DNA from 2 places in the Streptomyces sp. SID5469 genome. Region 1 is predicted to be linked to the other one. Evidence: predicted binding sites of a transcription regulator. Region 1 holds the regulator's gene; the other holds the start of a gene.
The links. Region 1 encodes HrcA, which represses chaperone genes, less so after heat shock. Its sites were predicted from a motif close to TTNGCACTCNGNNNNNCNGAGTGCNAA; they were not measured.
Positions count from the first base shown of each region.

Region 1 (14,436 bases):
CGGCGCTCGGCGCGGGCCCGGACCACATCTCCGCGTACGCCCTGATCGTCGAGGAGGGCACACAGCTCGCCCGCCGCATCCGCCGCGGCGAGGTCCCGATGACGGACGACGACGTCCACGCCGACCGGTACCTGATCGCCGACGAGATCCTGTCGTCGGCGGGCTTCGACTGGTACGAGGTGTCGAACTGGGCCACCTCCGAGGCGGGCCGCTGCCTGCACAACGAGCTGTACTGGCGGGGCGCCGACTGGTGGGGCGCGGGACCCGGCGCGCACAGCCACGTGGGCGGGGTGCGCTGGTGGAACGTGAAGCACCCGGGGGCCTACGCGGGCGCCCTGGCGGCGGGGAAGTCCCCGGGCGCCGGACGCGAACTCCTCTCCGAGGAGGACCGCCGCGTCGAACGCGTTCTTCTCGAACTGCGGCTGCGTGAGGGCTGCCCGCTGTCGCTGCTCCGCCCCGACGGCCTGGCCGCCTCCCGCCGGGCACTGTCGGACGGCCTCCTGGAGCCCGGCCCGTACGACGCCGGCCACGCCGTTCTCACGCTGCGGGGGCGGCTGCTCGCGGACGCGGTGGTCAGGGACCTGGTGGACTGAGCCGTCGGCGGCCGGGGTCCGGCGCTTGTCCGGGGGTCAGGCCGGACCTCCGGCCGTGACGAAGTCGATCAGCTCCTCCACCCGGCCCAGGAGCTCCGGCTCCAGATCCTTGTAGGAGCGCACGCGGGACAGGATGTGCTGCCAGGCCGCGCCCGTGTTCTCCGGCCAGCCGAGCGCGCGGCACACGCCCTTCTTCCAGTCCTGGCCGTGGGGGACACGGGGCCAGGACTGGATGCCGACCGACGCCGGCTTCACCGCCTCCCACACGTCGATGTAGGGGTGGCCCACCACCAAGGCGTACTCGCTCGTCACCGACTCCGCGATGCGGGACTCCTTGGTGCCGGGGACCAGGTGGTCGACCAGGATGCCGAGGCGCGCGTCCGGGCCCGGGGCGAAGTCCGTGACGATCCGTGGCAGGTCGTCGACGCCCTCCAGGTACTCCACCACCACCCCCTCGACGCGCAGATCGTCGCCCCACACCTTCTCGACCAGCTCCGCGTCGTGGCGGCCCTCGACGTAGATGCGGCCGGCGCGGGCCACCCGGGCGCGGGCGCCGGGGACGGCCACCGAACCGGAGGCGGTACGGGTGGGGCGTACGGGAGCGTTGCCGGACGGGCGGACGAGGGTCACCACGCGGCCCTCCAGCAGAAAGCCCCGCGGCTCCAGCGGGAACACCCGGTGCTTGCCGAAGCGGTCCTCCAGCGTCACCGTGCCCGCCTCGCAGCGGATCACCGCCCCGCAGAAGCCGGTGCCGGGCTCCTCCACCACCAGACCCGGGTCCGCCGGGACCTCGGGCACGGGCTTGGGCTTCTTCCACGGCGGGGTCAGATCCGGCGAGTACTGGCGCATTCGCATGACGATAGGAGAAGCGCGGCGGGAGACGGAGGAGCGGGGCGCCCCGACACGCCGGGAGTCCCGCAATCCGGCGTGCCCACGCCGTCCCGAAGCGGGTCGCTACGCGATGCCGAAGCGGGCCGCCAGTTCGTCCCGCTGGGTCCGGACGAATGCCGCGTCCACCGTGGCTCCGTGGCCGGGGACGTACACAGCGTCCTGTCCGCCCAGGTCCAGCAGCCGGTCCAGGGCCGCCGGCCAGTGTGACGGGATCGCGTCCGGCCCTGCCTGGGGCTCGCCCGACTCCTCCACCAGGTCGCCGCAGAAGACGACCTCCGGCGAGGAGGACACCAGGACGGCCAGGTCGTACGCCGTGTGACCGGGACCCACGTTCGCCAGCAGCACCTGCACCTCGCCGCCCAGGTCCAGGGTCCACTCGCCGAAGACATGGTGGCGGGGGCGTACGAGCAGGTCCGCGGCCCCCTCCGCCGCGCGCGGGTCCAGGCCGTTGCGCACGGCGTCCGCGCGCAGCTCCTCGCGGCCGTGCGCGAGGGCCGTGTCCAGGCCGACCGCGCCGAAGACCTCCACCCCGGAGAACGCCGCCGCGCCGAAGACATGATCGAAATGGGGGTGTGTGAGCGCGAGATGCGTCACACGGCGGCCGGGTCCCAGCAGCCGCTGCGCCTCCGCCCGCAGCAGCGCGCCCTCCCGCAGACTCGACCCCGCGTCGATCATGAGGGCCGCGCTGTCGCCGATCACCAGCCCGACCGTGCAGTCCCACCCCGGAAGCCGGCGCCGCCCGACGAACGGCGCCACGCTCTCCCATCCCGCCTCTTCCCAAGTCACCCGCATACGGAGACGCTAGCCCCAGCCGCCCCGCCCGGCAGGACACCACCGGACAGGTCGGTCACCTCGGCACGACTTCGCAGGACCGCCCTTGCCGGGGCCGTACCTCACAGCCGTACACTGGGCGCGGGGATGCTGGCACTCGCGCGCGCTGAGTGCCAGGAGAAACGGCGAGCGGACGACTGGAGGTGTGCGCGATGCTCAGTGAACGCAGGCTCGAGGTGCTGCGCGCCATCGTCCAGGACTACGTCGGCACCGAGGAGCCGGTGGGTTCCAAGGCGCTCACCGAGCGGCACAACCTCGGAGTCTCCCCGGCGACCGTGCGCAACGACATGGCGGCGCTGGAGGACGAGGGCTACATCGCGCAGCCGCACACCAGTGCGGGCCGCATCCCCACGGACAGGGGCTACCGCCTCTTCGTCGACAAGCTCGCGGGCGTCAAGCCGATGACCGGGCCCGAGCGGCGCGCGATTCAGAACTTCCTCGACGGCGCCGTCGATCTCGACGATGTCGTCGGCCGGACCGTGCGGCTGCTGGCGCAGCTCACCCGGCAGGTCGCCGTCGTGCAGTACCCGTCGCTGACGCGGTCCACCGTGCGGCACGTGGAGCTGCTGTCGCTCGCCCCCGCGCGCGTGATGCTGGTACTGATCACGGACACGGGCCGGGTCGAGCAGCGGATGATCGACTGCCCGGCGCCGTTCGGGGAGACGTCCCTCGCGGATCTGCGCGCGCGGCTCAACAGCCGGGTCGCCGGCCGTCGCTTCGCGGACGTGCCGCAGCTCGTGCAGGACCTGTCCGAGGCGTTCGATCCCGAGGACCGGGGTACGGTCACGACCGTGCTCTCCACTCTTCTGGAGACGCTCGTCGAGGAGACCGAGGAGCGGCTGATGATCGGCGGCACCGCCAATCTCACCCGCTTCGGACATGACTTCCCTCTCACGATCCGGCCGGTCCTCGAGGCGCTGGAGGAGCAGGTCGTGCTCCTCAAGTTGCTTGGTTCGGCCGGGGATTCGGGCATGACCGTACGGATCGGTCACGAGAACGCGTATGAGGGACTCAACTCCACGTCCGTGGTCTCCGTCGGCTACGGTTCGGGCGACGAGGCAGTAGCCAAACTCGGCGTGGTCGGACCGACCCGCATGGATTACCCGGGAACGATGGGAGCGGTACGCGCAGTGGCACGGTACGTCGGACAGATCCTGGCGGAGTCGTAAGTGGCCACGGACTACTACGCCGTACTCGGCGTGCGCCGCGACGCGTCTCAGGACGAGATCAAGAAGGCATTCCGGCGGCTCGCTCGCGAGCTGCACCCGGATGTCAATCCCGATCCGAAGACGCAGGAGCGCTTCAAGGAGATCAACGCCGCCTACGAGGTGTTGTCGGACCCGCAGAAGAAGCAGGTCTACGACCTCGGCGGTGACCCGCTCTCGCAGAGCGGCGGCGGAGGCGCGGGCGGCTTCGGCGCCGGTGGCTTCGGCAACTTCTCCGACATCATGGACGCGTTCTTCGGCACGGCGTCGCAGCGCGGACCGCGCTCGCGCACCCGCCGGGGCCAGGACGCCATGATCCGGGTGGAGATCGAGCTCGACGAGGCGGCCTTCGGCACGACGAAGGACATCCAGGTCGAGACGGCCGTCGTCTGTACGACGTGCAGCGGCGAGGGTGCCGCCCCGGGGACGAGCGCGCAGACCTGTGACATGTGCCGCGGCCGCGGTGAGGTCTCGCAGGTGACGCGGTCCTTCCTGGGCCAGGTCATGACGTCCCGCCCCTGCCCCCAGTGCCAGGGCTTCGGCACGGTCGTTCCGACGCCGTGCCCGGAGTGCGCGGGCGACGGCCGGGTGCGTTCCCGCCGGACCCTGACCGTGAAGATCCCGGCCGGTGTCGACAACGGCACACGGATCCAGCTCGCGGGCGAGGGCGAGGTCGGCCCCGGCGGCGGTCCGGCCGGTGATCTGTACGTCGAGATCCACGAGCTGCCGCACCAGACCTTCCAGCGGCGCGGCGACGACCTGCACTGCACGGTCACGATCCCGATGACGGCGGCGGCCCTCGGCACGAAGGTCCCGCTGGAGACGCTGGACGGCATGGAGGAGGTCGACATCCGCCCGGGCACGCAGTCCGGTCAGTCGATCCCGCTGCACGGCCGGGGCATCACGCATCTGCGGGGCGGCGGCCGGGGCGATCTGATCGTCCACGTCGAGGTCACCACGCCGACGAAGATGGACCCCGAGCAGGAGCGCCTGCTGCGTGAACTGGCCAAGCTGCGTGGCGAGGAGCGGCCCACGGGGCAGTTCCAGCCGGGGCAGCAGGGACTGTTCTCGCGGCTGAAGGACGCGTTCAACGGCCGCTGACATGGGTGCGGTCCGGTGGCTGCCGCCCCGGACCGACGGACGGGGCGCGAGTACGGTCGCAGGGCCGGATGGCCTGATCTCGCCCCCGAAGGACGGTGCCCGCGCCGCCTGACGCGAGCCCATTCCGCCGGCCTATGCCAGCAGCACGGCCGGATTCGGACTTGTACGGAGGACGTGACAACATGCCGTCATGTCCTCCGCGCTGACCGATCTCTTCCCACATCCGATCGTGCAGGCCCCCATGGCGGGCGGCGTCTCCGTGCCGCAGCTCGCCGCCGCCGTGTCCGAGGCCGGCGGGCTCGGGTTCCTCGCCGCCGGGTACAAGACCGCCGACGGCATGTACCAGGAGATCAAGCAGCTACGCGGGCTGACCGGCCGCCCCTTCGGCGTGAACCTCTTCATGCCGCAGCCCGAGCAGGCGGACCCCGCCGCCGTCGAGGTCTACGCCAACCAGCTCGCCGGCGAGGCGTCCTGGTACGAGACCGAGCTCGGCGATCCCGACAGCGGCCGCGACGACGGCTACGACGCCAAGCTCGCCGTCCTCCTCGACAACCCGGTGCCGGTCGCCTCCTTCCACTTCGGCTGCCCCGCCCGCGACGTCCTGGAGGCCCTCGCCCGCGCGGGAACCTTCACCCTGGTCACCGCGACCACCGTCGACGAGGCCCTCGCCGTGCAGCGCGCGGGCGCCGGCGCGGTGATCGTCCAGGGCGTGGAGGCCGGCGGCCACCAGGGCACCCACCGCGACAACCCGGAGGCGGACGGGGCGGGGATCGGCCTCCTCTCGCTCCTCGCGCAGGTCCGCGAGGCCGTGACGCTCCCGATCGTCGCCGCCGGCGGCATCATGCGGGGCAGCCAGATCGCCGCCGTCCTCGCGGCCGGCGCGAGCGCCGCCCAGCTCGGCACGGCGTTCGTCGCCACGCCCGAGTCCGGCGCCAACGCCCTGCACAAGCAGGCGCTGACCAACCCGCTCTTCGTCCGCACGGAGCTGACCCGCGCGTTCTCCGGGCGTCCGGCGCGCGGCCTGGTCAACCGCTTCATGCGCGAGCACGGGCCGTACGCGCCCGCCGCCTACCCCGAGGTCCACCACCTCACCTCGCCGCTGCGCAAGGCGGCGGCCAAGGCGGGCGACGCGCAGGGCATGGCGCTGTGGGCCGGCCAGGGCCACCGCATGGCCCGCGAACTGCCCGCCGGACAGCTGGTGCGGACCCTGGCCGACGAGGTCGAGGCCGCGAAGACAGCGTTGTCGGGCGGTGGCGCGCGATGACCGCACCGGTGTTCGTGGTCGAGCATTTCAACGCGGGCGGTGGCGGACACTACGTGCTCGACGGCGCCGAAGGACGGCACGCCGTCTCCGTGAAGCGGCTGCGGCCCGGTGAGGACGTCGTCCTCACGGACGGGGCCGGACGGTGGGCGGACTGCGTGGTGCTCGGCACCGAGGGCAAGGACCGGCTGATCGTCCAGATGGACTCGGTGACCGAGGAGCCGCCGGAGGAGCCGCGCATCACCGTCGTCCAGGCCCTGCCCAAGGGCGACCGGGGCGAACTGGCCGTCGAGACCATGACCGAGACCGGCGTCGACGCGATCGTCCCGTGGGCGGCCGCCCGCTGCATCACGCAGTGGAAGGGCGACCGGGGCCAGAAGGCGCTCGCCAAATGGCGGTCGACGGCGCGCGAGGCCGGCAAGCAGTCCCGCCGGGTCCGCTTCCCCGAGGTCGCGGGCGCGATGACGAGCAAGCAGGTCGCCGCACTTCTCGCCACGGCGGATCTGGCGGCGGTGCTGCACGAGGACACGGAGCACGGCACCGAGCCGTTCGCGACGGCCCAACTGCCCACGTCCGGGTCGATCGTGCTGGTGGTCGGCCCCGAGGGCGGGATCTCTCCCGAGGAGATCGAACTCTTCACCGGGGTGGGCGCGAAGACGTTCCACCTGGGGCGCACCGTGCTGCGCACATCGACCGCCGGGACCGTGGCGACGGCGCTGCTGCTCGCCCGTACGGGCCGCTGGTCCTGACCTCCGCGGGGGACAGCGTGGAACTCGCCCAAGTACGGCTGCTCGTCGCGGACTGTGCCGCCTGCCTGCACCCATGACCGACCGCAGGCGCGGCGCCCACCTCAAGGACCCCGAGGGCACGGGTGGGCGGGGCGGGGCGAGACTCGATTGTGACGTGGGCGCGCCCCGAGTGGCCGCATGCGGTCTACCGCGACGCGCGGGACGGTGGGAGGCTGCCCTCCATGGGGGCATTGAGGCTGATTTGGCGGCGTCCACTCAGGCAGCGTCCGCTCACGCAGCGTCCAGGCGGGCGGCGATCGCGCGGGCAGCGCCCGCCCGGGCGCCGGCTGGCCGCGGCGGCCGGACTCGCGGTGGTCGCCATGGGCGGTGCCGTCGCGTGCCAGCCCGGCGATCTGAGCACGGCCGCGGTGGCGTACACGACCGACCGGACCGCGACGACGGAACTCGAACGGCAGCATGTGAACGTCCGCTGGCTCAGCTGCACGGCCACGTACGGGAACGGCAACAAGGCCTACACGCCCGGCAAGTCGTCCTCGCCGACCGCGAGCACGAACACCGTCGCCACCGTCGACTGCCGGGGGCAGACCTCGGACGGCAAGAAGATCACCGTCAAGGGGAAGGTCACCCGCGCGGTCGACGGCAAGTGCGTCCGCGGAAACCTCACCGCCACGGTCGGCGGCAAGGAGTGGTTCCACGTGAACGGCCTCGGCAACTGCGACGCCGCCAGTACGCCCACGTACACCCCGCCCGTCACCTACCGGCCGAGCCCCGGACAGCCGGGCCCCACCGTCACCGTGACGAGGACCATCTGGTGCCAGGGCGACCCCACCTGCTGGCCGGTCCAGGGGAAGTGACGTGCGGAGCCGATGAGGGCAAGTGATCCAAACCCCTCCCCGAGGGCGCGGTCGCTGCTTAGGGTGATTGGGTGACACAGCCCGCATCGCCCGCGTATCTCCGGTTCCCGCACCTCCATGGCGAGTTGGTCGCCTTCACCGCCGAGGACGACGTGTGGGTCGCCCCCCTCGACGGCGGCAGAGCCTGGCGGGTGAGCGCCGACAACGTTCCGGTGACCCACCCCCGTATCTCCCCCGACGGCACGACCGTCGCCTGGACCTCCACCCGCGACGGCGCCCCCGAGGTGCACATCGCCCCGGTCGACGGCGGCCCCGCCCGACGCCTCACCCACTGGGGCAGTTCGAGGACCCAGGTGCGCGGCTGGACCCCAGCGGGACAGGTGCTCGCCATCAGCACGGTCGGGCAGGCCTCACTGCGCCGCAGCTGGGCCCGCGCCGTCCCGCTCGACGGCGGCCCCGCGACCACCCTGCCGTACGGGCCCGTCGGCGACGTCTCGTACGGCGGCCCCGGCGTCCTCCTGCTGTCCGCTCCCATGGGGCGCGAGGCGGCCTGGTGGAAGCGCTACCGCGGCGGTACGGCGGGCAAGCTGTGGATCGACCGGGACGCCGAGGGGGAAGAGGCCGGCGAGTTCGTACGCCTCCACGCGGACCTGGACGGGAACATCGAGTACCCGTCCTGGGTGGGAGAGCGCGTCGCGTTCCTCTCCGACCACGAAGGCGTCGGGGCGCTGTACTCCTCCCTCGCGGACGGCTCGGACCTGCGCCGGCACACCCCGATCGACGGCTTCTACGCCCGGCACGCGGCCACCGACGGCACCCGCGTCGTCTACTCCTCGGCCGGTGAGCTGTGGCTCCTCGACGACCTCGACGGGGCCGAGCCGCGACGCCTCGACATCCGGCTCGGCGGACAGCGCGCCGACCTCCAGCCGCACCCCGTGAGCGCGGCCCGCTGGTTCGGGGCCGCCGCGCCCGACCACACCGGACGCGGCAGCGCGATCTCCGTCCGCGGCGCCGTCCACTGGGTCACCCACCGCTCCGGGCCCGCCCGCGCCCTCGCCGCCGAACACGGCGTACGCGCCCGGCTGCCGCGCACCTTCCGCGTGGACGGCGAGGAGCACGTGGTGTGGGTGACGGACGCCGAGGGCGAGGACGCCCTGGAGTTCGCCCCGGCGACCGGTGCCGCGCCCGGCGCCATCCCGCGCCGGCTCGCCGCCGGGCAGCTCGGCCGTGTCGTCGGGCTCGCGATGGCCCCCGACGGCAGCCGGGCCGCCGTCGCCTCGCACGACGGGCGGGTGCTGCTCGTCGAACAGGAGACCGGAGAGGTGCGGGAGGTCGACCGCAGCGAGGACGGGGACGTCACCGGCCTCGTCTTCTCACCCGACTCGGCGTGGCTGGCCTGGTCGCACCCCGGTCCGCGACCGCTGCGCCAGCTCAAGCTCGCCAACACCGCCGACCTGTCGGTGACCGAGGCGACGCCGCTGCGGTTCCGGGACTACGCGCCCGCGTTCACGCTCGACGGCAAGCACCTCGCCTTCCTGTCGGCACGCTCCTTCGACCCGGTCTACGACGAGCACGTCTTCGACCTCGCCTTCGTCGGCGGCTCGCGCCCGCATCTGATCACCCTCGCCGCCACCACCCCGTCCCCCTTCGGGCCGCAGCGGCACGGACGCCCCTTCGACGCGCCCGACAAGGACGAGACGCCCGACAGCGAAGGCGCCCCGAGCACCCGGATCGACCTGGACGGGCTCGGCGACCGCATCGTGCCGTTCCCCGTCGAGGCCGCCCGCTACTCGGGCCTGCGGGCCGCCAAGGACGGCGTGCTGTGGCTGCGCCACCCGGTACGCGGAGTGCTGGGCGCCTCCCGCGCCACCCCGGACGACCCGGACCCGAAGACCGAACTCGAACGCTACGACCTCGCCCAGCAGCGCATCGAGCACCTCGCCGCGGACGCCGACCACCTCGCGGTCAGCGGCGACGGCAAACGGGTCCTGCTGTGGACCGACGGCAAGCTCAAGGTCGTACCCAGCGACCGCCGCGCCTCGAACGACGACGAGAGCGACACCAACATCACGGTGGACCTGTCCCGGGTACGGCAGACCGTCGACCCGGCCGCCGAGTGGCGGCAGATGTACGACGAGGCGGGCCGCCTCATGCGGGACAACTTCTGGCGGCCCGACCTGGCCGGGGTCGACTGGGAGGGCGTACTGGCACGCTACCGGCCGGTCCTCGAACGGGTCGCGACACACGACGACCTGGTCGATCTGCTCTGGGAGGTACAGGGCGAGCTCGGCACCTCGCACGCCTATGTCTCCCCCGCGGGCGGAGGCTGGGCCGGCGACCGGCAGCAGGGGCTGCTCGGGGCGGACATCTCCCGGCACGAGGACGGGAGCTGGCGCGTCGACCGGGTGCTGCCCTCGGAGACCTCCGACCCCGACGCCCGCGCCCCGCTGGCCGCGCCGGGCGTCGCGGTGCGGGCCGGGGACGCGGTCATCGCCGTCGGCGGGCGGCCGGTCGACCCCGTGACCGGGCCGGGGCCGCTGCTCGTCGGGACGGCGGGCAAGCCGGTCGAGCTGACGATCTCGCCGTCCGGCGGCGGGGATCCGCGGCACGCGGTCGTGGTGCCCATCGCGGACGAGGAGCCGCTGCGGTACCACGCGTGGGTCGCCGACCGGCGGGCGTACGTCCACGAGAAGTCCGGCGGACGGCTCGGGTACCTGCACGTGCCCGACATGGTCGGCTCCGGATGGGCGCAGCTCCACCGCGACCTGCGCATCGAAGTCGCCCGGCAGGGACTGGTCGTGGACGTCCGCGAGAACCGCGGCGGCCACACCTCCCAGCTGGTCGTCGAGAAGCTGGCGCGCCGGATCGTGGGGTGGGACCTGCCGCGCGGGATGCGGCCGTACAGCTACCCCGAGGACGCGCCGCGCGGACCGGTCGTCGCCGTCGCCAACGAGTTCTCCGGATCCGACGGCGACATCGTCAACGCGGCGATCAAGGCCCTGGGGATCGGACCCGTGGTCGGCACGCGGACGTGGGGCGGCGTGGTCGGGATCGACAGCCGGTACCGGCTGGTCGACGGGACGCTGGTCACCCAGCCCAAGTACGCGTTCTGGCTGGAGGGTTACGGCTGGGGCGTGGAGAACCACGGCGTCGACCCGGACGTCGAGGTCGTCCAGACCCCGCAGGACCACGCGGCCGGCCGGGACGTCCAGCTCGACGAGGCGATCCGGATCGCCCTGGCCGCCCTCGAGGAGAACCCGGCGAAGACGGCCCCGTCGTTGCCGGAGTCGTAGCGCACGCGGCGCCGGGGTGACCGCCCTTGGGAGTGGTCGCCCCCCGCGCTCGATACGATGCCGAGGTAACGATCATCCGGTTCGAGGGAGGCACGCACATGGCGGGAGAGCCGCAGGACGACTGCCTGTTCTGCAAGATCGTCGCGGGGCACATTCCGGCGACCCTCGTGAGGGAGACGGAGACCACCGTCGCCTTCCGCGACATAAACCCCCAGGCACCGACCCACGTGCTGGTCATCCCCAAGGTGCACCACCCCGACGCCGCCGCCCTCGCCGCCGCCGAACCGGCGATCGCCGCCGATGTGCTCCGCGAGGCCGGCGAGGTCGCCCGGGACGAGAAGCTCGAGAGCTACCGGGTCGTCTTCAACACCGGCAGCGGCGCCGGACAGACCGTCTTCCACGCCCACGCCCACGTCATCGGCGGGCGCGGCATGCAGTGGCCGCCCGGGTAACTCGACATGTCCGTACGTGAGTTGGTGGTCCTCGGCACCGCGAGCCAGGTTCCCACCCGGCATCGCAACCACAACGGCTATCTGCTGCGCTGGGACGGCGAGGGCATCCTCTTCGACCCCGGCGAGGGCACCCAGCGGCAGATGCTGCGCGCGGGGGTCGCCGCGCACGATCTGCACCGGATCTGTGTCACGCACTTCCACGGGGACCATTCGCTGGGGCTCGCCGGGGTCATCCAGCGGATCAACCTCGACCGGGTGCCGCACGAGATCACCGCGCACTATCCGGGCTCCGGGCAGCGGTTCTTCGAACGGCTGCGGTACGCCACGGCGTACCGGGAGACCGTGGCGCTCACCGAGGCGCCGGTCGCCGCCGACGGCGTGATCGCCGACACGCCCGCGTACGTGCTCGAGACCCGCAGGCTCTCCCACCCCGTCGAGTCCTTCGGGTACCGGCTCGTCGAGCCCGACGGGCGGCGGATGCTGCCCGAGCGGCTCGCCGCGCACGGGATCAAGGGGCCCGACGTCGGGAGGATCCAGCGGGAGGGGGCCATCGGGGGCGTCTCGCTCGAGGACGTGAGCGAGGTCCGGCACGGGCAGCGGTTCGCGTTCGTCATGGACACGCGGCTGTGTGAGGGCGTGCACGCGCTCGCCGAGGGGTGCGACATGCTCGTCATCGAGTCGACGTTCCTCGACGGGGATCACCAACTCGCCGAGGACCACGGGCACCTGACGGCAGGCCAGGCCGGGCGGGTGGCGAAGGACGCGGGGGTACGTCATCTCGTACTGACCCACTTCAGCCAGCGCTACTCCGACCCCGACGCATTCGAGCGGGAGGCGCGGGCCGGCGGGTTCGAGGGTGAGCTGACCGTGGCGCACGATCTGCTGCGAGTGCCGGTTCCGAAACGCCACTAAAACGCCCGTACGATACGTCGATGCCCCTCCCCAAAGCTGAACTGCACCTCCACATCGAAGGCACCCTGGAGCCCGAGCTGGCCTTCGCGCTGGCCGCGCGCAACGGTGTCCCGCTGCCGTACGCGCACACGGACGAGCTCCGCAAGGCGTATCAGTTCGACGACCTTCAGTCGTTCCTGAACCTGTACTACGAGCTCATGGCCGTGCTGCGGACCGAGCAGGACTTCGAGGACCTCGCGAACGCGTATCTCCCGCGGGCCGCCGCGCAGGGCGTGCGGCACGCGGAGATCTTCTTCGACCCGCAGGCCCACATCGCCCGGGGGGTGGCGATGGGGACCGTCGTCGAGGGGCTGTGGCGCGCCCTCGGCAGGAGTACCGAGAACCACGGGGTCTCCACCCAGCTGATCATGTGCTTCCTGCGGGACGAGTCCGCCGAGTCGGCGCTCGAGACGCTGGAGGCCGCGAAGCCCTACCTCGACCGGATCATCGGCATCGGTCTCGACTCCGCCGAGGTCGGGCACCCGCCGGCCAAGTTCCGCGAGGTGTACGAGGCCGCCGCGGCCCTCGGTCTGCGCCGCGTCGCGCACGCCGGGGAGGAGGGGCCGCCCGAGTACATCACCGAGGCGCTGGACGTGCTGGGTGTCGAGCGGATCGATCACGGCCTGCGGTGCATGGAGGACGACGCGCTCGTCGAGCGGCTCGTCCGGGAGCGGGTGCCGCTGACGCTGTGCCCGCTGTCGAACGTGCGGCTGCGCGCCGTGGACGTCCTCGCGGAACACCCGCTGCCCGCGATGCTGGACGCCGGGCTGCTGTGCACGGTCAACTCCGACGACCCCGCGTACTTCGGCGGGTACGTCGCGGACAACTTCCACGCTGTACGGGACGCGCTGGGGCTGGACCAGGAACGGATGCGGGAGTTGGCCCGCAACTCGTTCGTCGCGTCCTTCCTGGAGCACGACGAGGAGCGGCGGGCGCGGTATCTCGCCGAGGTCGAGGCGTACGACTTCCCGGGCCGGCCGTAGCGGGGCGCGTTCTCAGGAGGCTCCGGGCCCCGGTGCGGCTGCTGCCTGCCGGGGCCCTGCTGTGTCGTACGCGCCCCGGTTCGGCACGGCCGGTGTGTCCAGGGGGATCTCCAGGACCGCCGGCTGCGCCGGGGCGCCGCCGCGGCGGCGGATCGTGCTGGGCAGGAGCGGGCGGCCGCCGGTGTGCAGGGCCACGGCGGTCAGCGGCAGGGCGACCACCAGCAGGCCGACGGCCAGGATCGCGCCCATGGCGGGGTAGCCCGCCCGCGCGGAGAGCAGGCTGCCGGCGAGGGGGCCCGCCGCCGTGCCGAGCGAGGAGGCGGAGCCGACCAGGACCGCCCAGCGGCCGCGCGGGTCGAGCGAGGCGGCCAGGCCGATCAGGTACGACAGCACGACCGGGTAGAGCGCGTTCCAGGCGATCTCGCCCGTCGCGAAGGTGCGGAGATCGGTGGCGGAGGCGCTGACGGCGATGCACACCGCGATGAGCGCGGTGCCGGCGCCGATGGGCAGGGCGCGGCCCAGCCGCGGGCCGAGCGCGCCCGCGGCCGACACGCCGAGGAGTCCCGCGCCGAGCGCTGCCGCGAAGACCGCGCCGACCGTGACCTCGGTGAGGCCGGCCTGGGTGAGGCCGATGCGGCCGCTGACACCCCACAGGGAGTTCTGGGAGAGGGACCAGAACAGGATGCCCGTGGCGAGCAGCAGGCCCGAACGGGGGTGGGGCAGGCGGCCCGTCCCGCGGGGCGCGGTGTGCGGGGTGGGTGCGGTGGCGGGGAGACGGTGGGTGGCGGGCCAGGTGAGCAGTGCGGTGAGGGCGAGCGCGGCGAGCGGGAGGCCGTGGCCCGGGCCGAGGTGAGGGATCGTCAGATAAAGCGCGCCGGCCAGGGCGGAGACGCTCAGGAGGCCGAGGGTGGAGGCGCGGTGGGGGTCGTGCCGGGCGGCGATTCCGGTGGCCGCCACGGTGGTGGCGGTGCCGGAGCCGAGCCCGCCGAGGACCGCTCCCGCGATGACCGCGGGGACGGTGTGGGTGAGGGCGGCGGTGCCGTAGCCGGCGGCGGCGAGAAGGAGGCCGGCGCGGGCGAGGCGCCGGGGACCGCCGGGGAAGCGGTCCACCTTGGCGGCGAGGACGAAGCCGGCGGTGGCCGAACTCAGCAGCAGGGCGCTGCCGATGGAACCGGCTTGGGTGGCGGAGAGGGGGAGACCGGCGTCGAGTCTGCCGACGGTGGTCGGCAGCAGGTACGCGGCGAGGTACCCGGCCGTGAAAAGGGCGACGAG
Region 1 covers NZ_WWIN01000001.1:6,737,043-6,751,478, forward strand. The annotation lists gene hemW (radical SAM family heme chaperone HemW) at 1-593, shown strand, start outside; gene GTY58_RS29075 (DUF3097 domain-containing protein) at 630-1,442, opposite strand; gene GTY58_RS29080 (MBL fold metallo-hydrolase) at 1,548-2,276, opposite strand; gene hrcA (heat-inducible transcriptional repressor HrcA) at 2,468-3,484, shown strand; gene dnaJ (molecular chaperone DnaJ) at 3,485-4,621, shown strand; gene GTY58_RS29095 (nitronate monooxygenase) at 4,812-5,885, shown strand; gene GTY58_RS29100 (16S rRNA (uracil(1498)-N(3))-methyltransferase) at 5,882-6,631, shown strand; gene GTY58_RS29105 (hypothetical protein) at 6,991-7,485, shown strand; gene GTY58_RS29110 (S41 family peptidase) at 7,557-10,778, shown strand; gene GTY58_RS29115 (histidine triad nucleotide-binding protein) at 10,877-11,230, shown strand; gene GTY58_RS29120 (ribonuclease Z) at 11,237-12,142, shown strand; gene GTY58_RS29125 (adenosine deaminase) at 12,163-13,164, shown strand; gene GTY58_RS29130 (MFS transporter) at 13,177-14,436, opposite strand, start outside.

Region 2 (14,436 bases), 1.9 Mb from region 1:
ACCCCCGCCCTCGCCGCCGTCGCCTCCGGCTTCATGGCCCTGATCGCGGTCTTCGTCGGTCACCACACGGCGAAGGAGTTCGGCGGCACCCCGATCCTCGGCGGCGCGGTGGCGGCGGTGATCGTGTACGCGGGGGTGGCGAAGGTGACGGTGTTCGGTACGACGCTGTCCCCGGGCCAGGGCGGTGTCCTCGGCGCGCTGGCGGCCGCGCTCCTGGGAACGTACGTCGAGAAGTGGTGCCGCACCTGGGTCCCGGACACCCTGGACGTCCTCGTCACCCCCACGCTCACGGTCCTGCTGACCGGCCTGGTGACCCTGTACGGCCTGATGTACGCGGCCGGAGCGGCCACGTCGGCCATCGGCACGGCGGCGACCTGGCTCCTGTCCACGACGGGCGTCTTCGCCGGCCTGATCCTGGGCGGCCTGTTCCTCCCCCTGGTGATGCTGGGCCTGCACCAGGCCCTCATCCCCCTCCACACCACCCTCATCGAACAGCAGGGCTACACGGTCCTCCTCCCCGTGCTGGCGATGGCGGGCGCGGGCCAGGTCGGCGCGGCCCTCGCGGTGTACGTCCGGCTGCGCCACGACCACTCCCTGCGTACGACGATCCGGTCGGCGCTCCCGGCGGGCCTGCTCGGCGTGGGCGAACCCCTGATCTACGGCGTCTCGCTCCCCCTCGGCCGCCCGTTCCTCACGGCCTGCGCGGGCGGCGCGGCGGGCGGCGCCTTCGTGGGCCTCTTCTCGATGCTGGGCGACCGGATCGGCTCGACGGCGATCGGCCCGTCGGGCTGGGCCCTGTTTCCGCTGCTGGCGGGGAGCGGGGGCCTGCTCCCCAGCGCCGCGATCTACGCCGGCGGCCTGCTGACGGGGTACGCGGTGGGGTTCGGGGCGACGTACTTCTTCGGCTCGTTCGGCGTTGTCGGTGGCGTGTGCGAGGCTGAACGCACTGATATCGCCGCACCGACCGGCACCGCCGCACCGGCCATGACCACCACCCCGACCGACACCGCCGCCCCGCACGACCCGGAAGGGAACCGCACCCTGTGAACCACGCGCAACTGACCGCTCTGGGCCGCGCCCTGCGACTCGTCGGGGAGCACGGCGAGGCACTGAGCTCACAGACGCCCGACGCGCGCCTGCACGAGGTCAAGGCCGACCTGAAGCGGGCCCTCGACCTGCTGGAGGACAGCGTCAGCGCGGCGGCGCCCAGCACCCGCTGCGCCGAGCATCCGAACGGCCCGGTCGACGAGGACGCGCCCGACCTGTGTCTGCTGTGCGAGACGCGCCGCCGCGCCGCCCGCCGCTCCCAGGTGAACGACACGTACCCGCACGGCAGGCCGCCCGGCGCGGACGGCACCGCCGAGCGCGCCCAGTCCCGCTACGGGGTGCGCGGCGACCGCCCCCAGCCCCAGCAGCGCTGGCTCCCGGAGCTGTGGAACGGCCAGGTCTGGCAGCTGTGCGGCACCCCGCGCCGGGACAAGCGCGAGGCGGAGCAGTACCTCGCGGCGCAGCGCAGAGGCCCGCGCCCGGCGATGGCCTACCGCCTGGTGCACGAGTTCACCGACTACGAGGTCCTGCGCATCTGGGGCGAGCCCCTGAAGGTGGACATCGAGCCGATGGGAAACCTGTAGAAGCGCCGCTGGGAACCCGTAGGAGCGCCGCCGGGAACCCGTAGGAGCGCCGCCGGGAACCCGTAGGAGCGCCGCCGGGCACCCGATGCCTCCTGGTGTGCCCGGCCCGGGTGCGACTATGGGGGGATTCCAGGGTGAGGAGGAACCACCGTGTTGGTTCCGATGTCCAGCGTGCGACGGTCCGAGGACCGCGGGAAATGGGCAGTGGTGGTCCTCACCGGCGAGGTGGACTGCGACCTGACGCCGGCGCTGCGTGAGGCGGTGGACTCCTTGACCGCCGAGGATCACGGACTGATCGTGCTGGATCTGGGACAGGTGTCGTTCATGGACTCCGCGGGCCTCGGCGTGGTGGTGTACGGGATGCGGCGTGCCGGGGCACTGGGCGGCAGGCTGCGGCTGGCGGGCCCCGGCGAGCAGGTCCGCGAGCTGCTGAGGCTGACCGGGCTGGACGCCGCCGTCGAGGTGTTCGGTGACGTCCCGGCGGCGTGCGCGTACGGCCCGACGCCCAAGGGCCTGGAAAGAATCTGAGGCCCAGGAGGGCAAAAATGGGCTGCGTGGAGAGTTCCCCGGGCGGGGACGAGGACTTCGACGCGAACGAGGCGTTGACGTCGGCGCTGTTCGAAGCCGTGGGCGCGGGCATGTACGCCGTGGACGGGCAGGGAAAGGTGATCGCCTGCAACCCGTGGGCGGAGCGGCTGCTGGGCTATGCGCCGGGCACGCTGCTCGGCGTCGACGCCCACCACACGCTGCACCCGATGGAAGGCGACGAGAACGGTCTGCCTGCCCAGCGGCCGGTCCTGGCCGACATCGTGCTCGGCAAGCGGATCAGCGGCGACCGGGCCGTGCTCTTGCGCGCCGATGGCACCCCCGTGCAGGTGTGGTGGTCCGCGGCTCCGCTGCCGGAGGAGATGGGATACGACAAGGGCGCGGTGGTCGTCTTCCACGACGCCTCCGCCAGACGTGCGCGGGACGGACGCCGCGCCCGGCGCTACGCGCACAGCGAGACCATGCGCGAACAGGCCGAGTACGACCTGTCGGAGATCACCTGGCTCAGCGAGCTGACGCTGGCCATGGTCAGCACCCTGGACGCGGACGAGGCACTGGGCCGGCTGGTACGGCAACTGGTGCCCCGCCTGGCGGACACCGCCCTGATCGACCTGACCGCCGGCCTCACGCGCCGGCGCGCCGCCGCCACCCACCACCTGCCCGGCGTCCTGCCCTCCGGACCGCACGACATCGGCGAGCCGTTGCCGGGCCATCCCGCCCACGACGCGGCACTGTCCCGGGTGTTCGGCGGCGCCGGCACGCAGCACCTGACCGCTCCGCTGCCGGCCGGACCCGCATATCCGGGAAGAGACCTGTTCGCGCTGGTGGACGCCCACGAGGCCCTCGTGGTCCCGTTGCGGCTGCGCGCCAGCACGTTCGGGGCCCTGACGCTGGTCCGCGCGCCGGCCAGCCCGCCGTTCAACGAAGCCGACCGGATCCTGGCCGAGGAAGTGGCCCGCCGCGCGGCACTCGGGCTGGACAACACCCGCCTGCACGCCGCCCAGGCCGACATCGCCGCCACCTTGCAGCGCGCCCTGCTCACCGACCTGCCCACCGTGCCGCGCCTGGAGCTGGCCGCCCACTACCAGCCCGCCCAGCGGGCAGCGGAAGTCGGCGGGGACTGGTACGACGCCTTCCTCCTGGAGGACGGCGACCTGGCCATGGCCATCGGCGACGTCACCGGACACGACATCCAGGCCGCCTCCCGCATGAGCGAACTGCGCAACATGCTCCGCGCCCTGGTCGTCGACCGCCCCGAGGAAAACCCCGGCCAGATCCTGCGCCGCCTGGACACCGCCCAGGCCCGTCTGACCCTCGCCGACTCCGCCACCGCCATCCTCACCCGCCTGCACCCCACCGCGGACGGAACCTGGGACCTGGCCTGGTCGGTCGCCGGCCACCCCCCACCCCTGCTGATCACCGCCGACGGCACGGCCACCTACCTCACCGGCCCCCGCGCCATGCTGCTGGGAGTCAGGCCCACCGCGGAGCGCCCCACCGCCCACACCCGTCTGCCCGGCGGAGCCACCCTCCTGCTCTACACCGACGGCCTGGTCGAATCCCGCGCGCAGCCGTTCGACGTCGGCATGACCCGCCTGCGCCAGTACGCCACCACCCACCGCCAGCTGCCTCTGCACCGGCTCTGCGCCCAGCTCGCGCACGACCTCGGCGACACCCGCGACGACATCACCCTCATCGCCGCCCGCACGCCCCCCACCGCCTGACCTCCGGGCCCGCACCGCCACCTTGTAGCACGCCCGAGGGCGGTACCCCCGGGTGCCGGGAATACCGCCCTCGTCGTACCGCGAACAGCTCGGCTCAGTGCAGCGTCTTCAGCGAGGACGCGTCGTACGCGGCCAGCTCGGAGAACCGTCCGGCCAGTACCTTCGCCGCCCACTCCGGGTCCTGGAGCAGGGCGCGGCCGATGGCGACCAGGTCGAACTCCCCGGACTCCAGACGGTCCAGGAGGTCGTCGATGCCCCGCACGGTGGAACCCTCGCCCTGGAAGGCCTTGAGGAATTCGCCGTTCAGGCCGACCGAGCCGACCGAGATGGCGGGCTTCCCGGTGATCTTCTTGGTCCAGCCGGCCAGGTTGAGGTCGGAGCCGTCGAACTCGGGCTGCCAGTAGCGGCGCGTGGAGGCGTGGAAGGCGTCCACTCCCGCCGCCGCCAGCGGGGCCAGGATCGCCTCCAGCTCCTCCGGGGTCTCGGCGAGGCGGGCGTCGTACGCCTGCTGCTTCCACTGCGAGTAGCGGAAGAGCACGGGGAAGGAGGGGGAGACCGCCGACCGGACCGCGGCCACGATCTCCGCCGCGAACTTCGTCCGGGCCACCGGGTCGCCACCGTAGGCGTCGGTGCGGCGGTTGGTGCCCGCCCACAGGAACTGGTCGATCAGATAGCCGTGCGCGCCGTGCAGTTCCACGCCGTCGAAGCCGATGCGCTCGGCGTCGGCCGCCGCCTTCGCGAACGCCTCGATGACGTCGTCCAGGTCCTGCTGGGTCATGGCCTTGCCGGTGACCTCGGCGCCCTCGGTGCCTATGCCGGACGGGCCGACCGGCGGGGCGTCCGCGAACGGCGGCTCGCCCGCGCCGCGCACCATGCCGATGTGCCACAGCTGCGGCACGATCGTGCCGCCGGCGGCGTGCACGGCGTCGGCGACCTTCGACCAGCCGGCCAGCTGCTCCTCGCCGTGGAAGCGCGGAATGCTGTCGCTCTGCCCGGCCGACTCGTGCCCCACGTACGTGCCCTCGGTGACGATCAGGCCGACACCCGCGGCGGCGCGGCGGGCGTAGTACGAGGCCACGTCCTCACCGGGGATGCCGCCGGGGGAGAACTGCCGGGTCATCGGCGCCATCACGATCCGGTTCGGGACGGTCAGGCCGTTGAGGGTGACCGGCCGGGACAGGATCTGTGCGGCGCGGTCGGTGGCATCGGTGGTGACGGTCACGCGGGGCTCCTCGGAACGGGGAAAAAGAGGGCATGAGATATGTGCGTATGCATCAACCCCAACCGCCCCGCGTACCCCCGCATTCCTTCCTACGGCCCCGGCCCGTGTGATCCCGGATACGCTCGCGGGCTCCCCCACCCACTCAGGCGGACAGTCCCACTCACACCCGCCGCCCACCGGCCGCAGCTGCACGTAACCGCCCTCGCGCCCCATGACCTGGCCGAGGCGCCCGTCCCGTACGTCGGCCGCGGACGATCACCCGACCCTGGTCCCCGTCCGCGACTCCAAAACCCCCACGGCCCGAAGCTCCCGTGAAGAGCGGTTCACGCCTGTCTATAAGGTGTGATCGCTTCGAACACCGTGCGAACAAAAGGACCCTGATGGGCAGACACATAAGACGGATGGCGGCCCTCGCCGCGCCCCTGGCGCTCGGCGCGACACTGCTCGCTCCGGCCACCGCCCAGGCGGAGACCGTGGTCTCCGGGAACTACACATCGGTCTTCAACTACCCCAAGCCCACGACCTACGACTCCTCGATCAACACCTCGGTCGGCGACCTGATCGACCTCGCGGCTCCCAGCTCGACCCTGTACATGGGCATGTACTGGTTCAACAGCTCGGACCTGCGGGCGAAGCTCACCGCCGCCCAGACCCGCGGCGTCACGCTGCGCATCATCTCGGAGTCGGCGAACCGGCCCAGCAGCGACCTGGACAGCCTCGCGCTGACCGGCAACTCCACCCTCACCTGGTGCTCCCGCGGCTGCCTGGGCAACGGCTCGGGTGACACGAACGCGATCGACCACGACAAGTACCTCGTGCTCGACTCGCTCACCGACGGACGCAAGAACGTCGTCTGGCAGGCCTCGCAGAACCTCGCGGGCGGCCAGGACGGCGAGATCAACAACGCGGTCGTCGTGTCCGGCAACGCGACCCTCGCGTCCCGGTACCGCGCGCACTTCAACGACCAGGTGAAGCACGCCGGCGACAGCCTGCACACGACGTACGACTACTCCACCGGCGACCCGAGCTCCCCGGTCGAGGCGTACTTCTCCCCGCGCGACACCGCCTCGGACGCCGCCCACTACGGCAACGCCGACATCCTCGCCTCGTTCATCGACCAGGTCGACTGCTCGAACGACGGAAAGATCAGGATCTCGGCCGCCGAACTCGACCAGCGGACCACCCGCCCGGCCGTCTACGACGCCCTGGCGACGAAGCGGTCCCAGGGATGCAGCGTCGACGCGAACGCCCGCGACCTCAGTGACGGCGGCGGCAACGACGGCATCAACGACCTGACCGCCCTCGACATCGCGGCCTACGGCAACCGCCCCGGCGGCTGCCGCTACAAGACCTCCGCAGGGGCCTCCTGCAACCACGGCACCACCCACTCCAAGTACCTGCTGACGGAGTGGAAGAAGAGCGACGGCACCCAGGTCCAGCACGTGTACACGGGCTCCCACAACTGGACCGCGGGCTCGCTGAAGACGAACGACGAGACGATTCTGCGCATCGACGACGCGGGCACCTACCAGGCCTACGTCGCCAACTTCAACAAGGTGCGCGCGAGCGCGGTCGACCTCGACGCCGCGAAGTACGGCTCGACGTCGCAGCACTACTCCCGGGTCAACGTGAACGCGAACGGCGACCAGCACTACAGCGCCGTCGCCTCCGGCGGCACCTCGTCCGTCTACACCGCGGTGGCCTACGAGCAGGGCGACCGGCACGACTCCTCGGACAGCGAGCTGGGCACCGACGTGTACCTGCGCCTGTACAAGGACGGTGCGCCGCTGTGGGACGAGAAGCTGCTGAGCAACGGCAACACCGGTACCGGCACGACCTGGTCGCACCAGAAGCCCGACGTCGGCGTGGACGACCAGGGCAACGCGATCGTCGTGTGGGCCAAGGACGACGACGGCAACAAGTACGCCGACATCGCGGTGCGCAAGGTGACCCCGGACGGCACGGTCACCACCCTGCCGCGTCCGCACGCCTCCGGTGACGGGGACCAGCTGCGGCCGACGGTCGCGGTGGCCGGCGACGGCTCCTACAGCGTCGCCTGGGAGAACACGGCCGACGGCTCGACCCTCAACCAGGTGTACGCGAGCAGTTGGTCCGCGACCGGCGCGCTGCGCTACCAGGACGTCCAGGTCAGCACGATCAACTCCGGTGCGGCCGGATCGAACCGGCGGCCCGACGCGGCGATCGACAACGCCGGGAACACCGTGATCGCCTGGGAGGAGGACGCGGACGGCAACGGCGGCCTCAACATCGGTGTCGCCAAGCTCAACACCTCGGGCGGCTTCACCGTGGCCCGCAAGGTGGGCAACTCCCTCACCGACGGACAGCAGACCAAGCCCGCGGTGGCCTCCGCCGGTGACGGCCGGTTCGTCGTGGCCTGGACGGACGAGTACACCACGGGCGCGGGCACCCTGGTCCGGCCGCAGCGGATCAACCAGCGCTTCTTCTCGGCGGCCGGCAGCCCCGCGGCGGCGGACCAGCGGACCACCGAGGACGGCACGAGCAGCGGTCCCTACGTCGACGGCAAGCGGCCGATCTCCGACCAGACGGACGCCGATGTCACGGTCGCCGACGACGGCACCTTCGTCGTCGCGTGGAAGGAGGCCTTCGACGTGCTCGTCGGCAACCCGGCCACCCTGTACGCGGGCAAGGACGACGTGTGGGCCCGCGGCTTCAACGCCGACGGCACGACGACCGGCAGGTTCCCCGCCACCCGGATGAACGTGGTGACCGGCGGCGGCCAGGGCGGCCCGGCCGTGGCCGTCGCTTCGAACGGCCGGCTCGCGCTGACGTACTCGGACGACTACGACGGCAACGGCCACAACGAGATGCGGCTGCGCGACGCGTTCAGCAACTCCTGATCACCTGTCCCGCCGCGGCCCGGGCGGCCGCGGCGGGAGAGCGTGAACGCCCGAGGGCGGCACCCCCTGGAATGGGAGTGCCGCCCTCGGTCTCGTACTGCGACGAACCGCTGATCCGCGAAGGGATCAGAAGTCCATGTCACCGCCCGGCATGCCGCCCGGAGCGCCGCCCGCGGCGGCCTTCTCCGGCTTGTCGGCGATGACGGCCTCGGTGGTCAGGAACAGCGCGGCGATGGAGGCGGCGTTCTGCAGGGCAGAGCGCGTGACCTTCGCCGGGTCGATGATGCCTTCGGCGATCATGTCGACGTACTCACCGGTCGCGGCGTTCAGGCCGTGGCCGACGGGCAGGTTGCGCACCTTCTCGACGATGACGCCACCCTCGAGACCACCGTTGACGGCGATCTGCTTGAGCGGGGCCTCCAGGGCGAGCCGCACGGCGTTGGCGCCGGTCGCCTCGTCACCCGTGAGCTCCAGCTTCTCGAAGACCGAGGAAGCCTGGATGAGGGCCACGCCACCACCGGCGACGATGCCCTCCTCGACGGCCGCCTTCGCGTTGCGAACGGCGTCCTCGATGCGGTGCTTGCGCTCCTTGAGCTCGACCTCGGTGGCGGCACCGGCCTTGATGACGGCCACGCCGCCGGCCAGCTTCGCCAGACGCTCCTGGAGCTTCTCGCGGTCGTAGTCCGAGTCGGAGTTCTCGATCTCGGCACGGATCTGGTTGACCCGGCCGGCGACCTGGTCGGCCGAGCCGGCGCCGTCGACGATCGTGGTCTCGTCCTTGGTGATGACGACCTTGCGGGCGCGACCGAGCAGGTCGATGCTCGCGTTCTCCAGCTTGAGGCCGACCTCCTCGGAGATGACCTCGCCGCCCGTGAGGATGGCGATGTCGCCGAGCATGGCCTTGCGGCGGTCACCGAAGCCCGGAGCCTTGACGGCGACGGACTTGAAGGTGCCACGGATCTTGTTGACGACCAGGGTCGACAGGGCCTCGCCCTCGACGTCCTCGGCGATGATCAGCAGCGGCTTGCCCGACTGCATGACCTTCTCGAGGAGCGGGAGCAGGTCCTTGACGGAACTGATCTTGGAGTTGGCGATCAGGATGTACGGGTCGTCGAGCGACGCCTCCATACGCTCCATGTCGGTGGCGAAGTACGCCGAGATGTAGCCCTTGTCGAAGCGCATACCCTCGGTGAGCTCGAGCTCCAGACCGAAGGTCTGGGACTCCTCGACGGTGATGACGCCTTCCTTGCCGACCTTGTCCATCGCCTCGGCGATGAGCTCGCCGATCTGGGTGTCGGCGGCGGAGATGGAGGCCGTCGAAGCGATCTGCTCCTTGGTCTCGACATCCTTCGCCTGCTCGAGCAGGGCACCGGAGACGGCCTCGACGGCCTTCTCGATACCGCGCTTGAGAGCCATCGGGTTGGCGCCGGCGGCTACGTTGCGCAGGCCCTCGCGGACGAGCGCCTGGGCGAGGACGGTCGCGGTGGTCGTACCGTCACCGGCGACGTCGTCCGTCTTCTTGGCGACTTCCTTGACCAGCTCGGCGCCGATCTTCTCGTACGGGTCCTCGAGCTCGATCTCCTTGGCGATGGAAACACCATCGTTGGTGATCGTGGGGGCGCCCCACTTCTTCTCGAGGACGACGTTGCGGCCCTTGGGGCCAAGGGTGACCTTGACGGCGTCGGCGAGCTGGTTCATCCCGCGCTCGAGACCGCGCCGTGCCTCCTCGTCGAACGCGATGATCTTGGCCATGTGAAGTGGTCCTCCCGGACTGGGGTGGATTGCTCCGGACCGCGCTGGCGCCCGCGACGGACGGCCTGCCTGCCCCGTGGTTCCTTGCACCACCTGGCCTGCGGGCCTCACCGACCCGGTCCTTCGTTATCACTCTCACCTTCAGAGTGCTAACGCCAATGATTAGCACTCGCCCCTGCCGAGTGCAAGCGGCTCCAGGCAATCCGCAGGTGAACGCACCTGTGCGCCCCACACGTGCGCAGGCGCTCCGGACGCCCCGGGGCAGACCGAAGGGCCCGTACCCCGGAGGGGATACGGGCCCTTCGTCACGTCGAACAGTCAGTCGGCGCGTGCTTCAGCCGGTCGCCAGTCGGACCATGTCCGCCTGCGGCCCCTTCTGGCCTTGCGAGATCTCGAAATCGACCCGCTGACCCTCTTCCAGGGTGCGGTAGCCGTCCATCTGAATCGCGCTGTAGTGGACGAATACATCCGCACCACCGTCGACCGCGATGAAGCCGTACCCCTTCTCCGCGTTGAACCACTTGACGGTGCCCTGAGCCATGCCTAACTCCCCTATTACTGGCCCTTGCACAGGACCGCACTTCGCGGACCCGGGTCAGACCTCACCCCCCAATGGCTTGGGGGTGTGCGCCGGAACGCGTCGACCGCGGCTGAATGTATCTGTCCAACTGCCCTCTGCAACAGGTCAATCGGACGAGAATTCTGGGTCTGGCCGATCGGGAATATGCGGAGAATTCGCAAAGATTCAGGGCAAGTCGGGCCCCATAAATGCCGTATAAGGCTTAAAAGGGTGGGGCACTTTGGCTGTTTCTTGTCGGGCTTCGGATGAGAACTCATATGCATCCGGCAAGAAGAGCGAGGCGACTTCCCCAACTGTACCGTGCTCAACCATGCAGAATTGCCCCCTCCGTTTCTCTCACGGAGGGGGCAATTCGATGAACTCTCGGTAACCGGCGTTACCGACGGTAATAACCGGGCGCCGAACCGGTATCGGTCAGCCGCCGGCGACGGCCGGGATGATCGAGACTCCGGCGCCGTCCGGCGTCACCGTCTCGAGGCCCTGCTCGAAGCGCACGTCGTCGTCGTTCACGTACACGTTGACGAAGCGGCGCAGCTTGCCCTGGTCGTCCAGGACGCGGGCCGCGATGCCCGTGTGGTTCTTCTCCAGGTCGGCGATGACCTCGGCGAGGGTCGCGCCCTGGGCCGGGACCTCGGCCTTGCCGCCCGTGTAGGTGCGCAGGATGGTCGGGATGCGGACGTTGACGCTCATGCGGTGTGACCTCCGGTCGGGTACACGGGAAGGGCTGTTCTCAAGCTGCGGACTGGTGGGGGCCGGTCGCGCCGTTCACGCGAGGCCGGCTTCCCGGAAGGAGTCCAGGCTGGGACGAATGGTCGCGGTCAGCCCGGTCCCGGCCACCGCGTCCAGGGTCTTGAGGCCGTCACCGGTGTTGAGGACGACCGTCGTGAGGGTGGGGTCGAGCAGACCGCTCTCGATCAGTTTCTTGGCCACACCCACCGTCACGCCACCCGCGGTCTCCGCGAAGATGCCCTCGGTCCGTGCGAGCAGCTTGATCGCGTCGACGATCTGCTCGTCGTTCACGTCCTCCACCGCACCGCCCGTGCGGCGCGCGATGTCGAGGACGTACGGGCCGTCGGCCGGGTTGCCGATGGCCAGCGACTTGGCGATGGTGTTCGGCTTCTGCGGCCGCACGACGTCCTGGCCGGCCTTGTAGGCGACGGACACCGGCGAGCAGCCCTCGGCCTGCGCGCCGAAGATCTTGTACGGCTTGTCCTCGACCAGCCCGAGCTTGATCAGCTCCTGGAGCCCCTTGTCGATCTTCGTGAGCTGGGAGCCGGAGGCGATGGGCACCACCAGCTGGTCCGGCAGCCGCCAGCCGAGCTGCTCGCAGATCTCGTACGCCAGCGTCTTGGAGCCCTCGGCGTAGTACGGCCGCAGGTTGACGTTGACGAAGCCCCAGCCCTCGCCGGCCGGGTCGCCGATCAGCTCGGAGCAGAAGCGGTTCACGTCGTCGTAGTTGCCCTCGATGCCGACGAGCTCGCCGCCGTAGACCGCGGCCATGACGACCTTGCCCTGCTCCAGGTCGTGCGGGATGAACACGCAGGAACGGAAGCCGGCGCGGGCGGCGGCGGCGCCCACCGCGCCGGCCAGGTTGCCGGTGGAGGAGCAGGAGAGGGTGGTGAAGTCGAAGGCGCGGGCGGCCTCGATGGCCTGGGCGACGACGCGGTCCTTGAAGGAGTGCGTCGGGTTGCCGGAGTCGTCCTTCACGAAGAGCTTGCCGGCGTCGACACCGAGCTCACGCGCCAGGTTGTCGGCCTGGACGAGCTTGGTCCAGCCCGGGTTGATGTTGGGCTTCTCGGCGACGTCCGCCGGGACCGGCAGGAGCGGCGCATAGCGCCAGATGTTCGCGGGGCCCGCCTCGATCTGCTTGCGGAGTTCCTCGGTGTCGTAGCCCGAGAAGTCGTACGCGATCTCCAGCGGGCCGAAACACTCGTCGCAGGCGAAGACCGGACCGAGGGGCACGCGGTGGCCGCACTCGCGGCAGGAAAGCGCGGCGGCCGGACCGAGGTCGACGGAGTTCGCGGGGGAGGTGACGGAGGTACTTGCGACAGTCTGCGCAGCCATGGAGGCGAGGCCCTTTCTCCTCATCTTCCTCACGACGCACTTCGCCGTGAGACGGATTTGGCACCTTCCCGAGCCGGGAGCCTCGCCACATCAACGTGACAAGACCGGCTGGAGGGTTGCCGGGGCTTCATCGGGCCGTATCCCTCTGCCCCTCTGGATGAGCGGTATTCGGTTGTTTGACTGTGGAGCACTGTGCGCGCCGATGATCGAGGACATGCGATGGTCATCCGCGTTGTTCAAGACTGTAACCGAAGGCCAGGACAGTTGAGATAGTCGTCCGAACAGCGAGATGGATCACGCGCTGATGCGAGTGTGTGATCAGACAGTGAGGAGCCGCAGAGTGCTGAACGAAGTCGAGCGCTGGCTGAGCACCCGCTCCTGGTCCCTGACCGATCGCCCGCTCCACAAGATCATGGCCGCGAAACGCTCCTCGGGCTCCTCGGTCAGCGTCGTGCTGCCCGCGCTGAACGAGGAGGAGACGGTCGGCGAGATCGTCGCCGTCATCCGGCACGACCTGATGCACCAGGTCCCGCTCGTCGACGAGATCGTCGTGATCGACTCGGGCTCGACGGACCGCACCTCCGAGGTGGCCGCGGCCGCGGGCGCCCGGGTCGTGCACCGCGACGAGATACTCCCGCGGCTGCCGGCCGTGCCCGGCAAGGGGGAGGTCCTGTGGCGCTCCCTCCTGGTCACCAGCGGTGACATCGTCTGTTTCATCGACGCGGACCTGAAGGAGTTCTCGTCGGACTTCGTCTCCGGCATCGTGGGCCCGCTGCTCACCGACCCGGGCGTCGACCTCGTGAAGGCGATGTACGACCGGCCGCTGGGCGGCGCGGCGGGCCAGGGCGGCCGGGTGACCGAGCTGATGGCCCGGCCGCTCCTCAACATGCACTGGCCGCAGCTGGCCGGCTTCGTCCAGCCGCTCGGCGGCGAGTACGCGGCCCGCCGCTCGCTGCTCGAACAGCTCCCGTTCCCCGTCGGGTACGGCGTGGAGCTGGGGATGCTCGTCGACGCCCTCCACCTCGTGGGCCTCGACGCGCTCGCCCAGGTCGACGTCGGCGTGCGCAAGCACCGCCACCAGGACGGCCAGGCGCTCGGCCGCATGGCCGCGGCGATCTACCGCACCGCCCAGCTGCGCCTGGCCCGGGGTCACCTGATCCGCCCCGCGCTCACCCAGTTCGAGCGCGGCGAGGACGGTTTCGAGCCGCGCACGTACTCGGTGGACACGGAGGAACGGCCGCCGATGGCGGAAATCGCCGAGTACGCGCGGCGGAAGGCCGCGTAGCCCGCGCCCCCGCGGGGGCGCGGGGCCGTCCCGCGCGAGGTCGTATACGACGCCGCATACGGCCGAAGGGAACGTTTGAGCGTTTCCGACCCGGGCTAGATTTCGAGGCATGGCTTCCACCCGAGGTGCCCAGATCCTCGTCGCGTCCAACCGCGGCCCGGTCTCGTACACGCTGGACGAGACCGGCACGCTGACCAGCAAGCGCGGCGGCGGCGGGCTGGTGTCCGGACTGTCGGCCATCGGCCCCGACGCGGGCGCCCTCTGGGTGTGCTCGGCGCTCGGCGAAGGCGACCGCGAGGCGGTGCGGCGCGGAGTCGGCGAGCCCGGCGTACGGATGCTGGACGTCGACGCAGAGGTCCACGCGGACGCGTACAACGGCATCGCGAACTCGGTCCTGTGGTTCGTCCACCACATGCTGTACCAGACGCCGCTGGAGCCGGTCTTCGACGCGGAGTTCCGGCGCCAGTGGGCGGCCTACGAGACGTACAACCACGCCTTCGCCGCGGCGCTGGCCGAGGAGGCGGCCGAGGGCGCCGCGGTCCTCGTCCAGGACTACCACCTGACGCTGGTCCCGCGGATGCTCCGCGAACTGCGCCCCGACCTGCGGATCGGCCACTTCTCGCACACGCCGTGGGCCCCGTCGGAGTACTTCCGGATGCTGCCCGACGACATCGCGGCGCAGGTGCTGGGCGGGATTCTGGGCGCCGACCGGGCCGCGTTCCTCACCCAGCGCTGGGCGGACGCGTTCACGGA
Region 2 covers NZ_WWIN01000001.1:4,846,065-4,860,500, forward strand. The annotation lists gene GTY58_RS20500 (PTS transporter subunit EIIC) at 1-1,047, shown strand, start outside; gene GTY58_RS20505 (hypothetical protein) at 1,044-1,631, shown strand; gene GTY58_RS20510 (STAS domain-containing protein) at 1,803-2,159, shown strand; gene GTY58_RS20515 (SpoIIE family protein phosphatase) at 2,186-3,901, shown strand; gene GTY58_RS20520 (NADH:flavin oxidoreductase) at 3,996-5,123, opposite strand; gene GTY58_RS20525 (phospholipase D-like domain-containing protein) at 5,504-8,002, shown strand; gene groL (chaperonin GroEL) at 8,129-9,754, opposite strand; gene GTY58_RS20535 (cold-shock protein) at 10,089-10,295, opposite strand; gene GTY58_RS20540 (MoaD/ThiS family protein) at 10,749-11,024, opposite strand; gene thrC (threonine synthase) at 11,100-12,398, opposite strand; SAM riboswitch class I at 12,416-12,562, opposite strand; gene GTY58_RS20550 (glucosyl-3-phosphoglycerate synthase) at 12,739-13,683, shown strand; gene GTY58_RS20555 (trehalose-6-phosphate synthase) at 13,793-14,436, shown strand, end outside.
Region 2: groL (chaperonin GroEL) is a predicted target of HrcA. The motif match lies at 9,881-9,907, and genes of this name have one in related genera.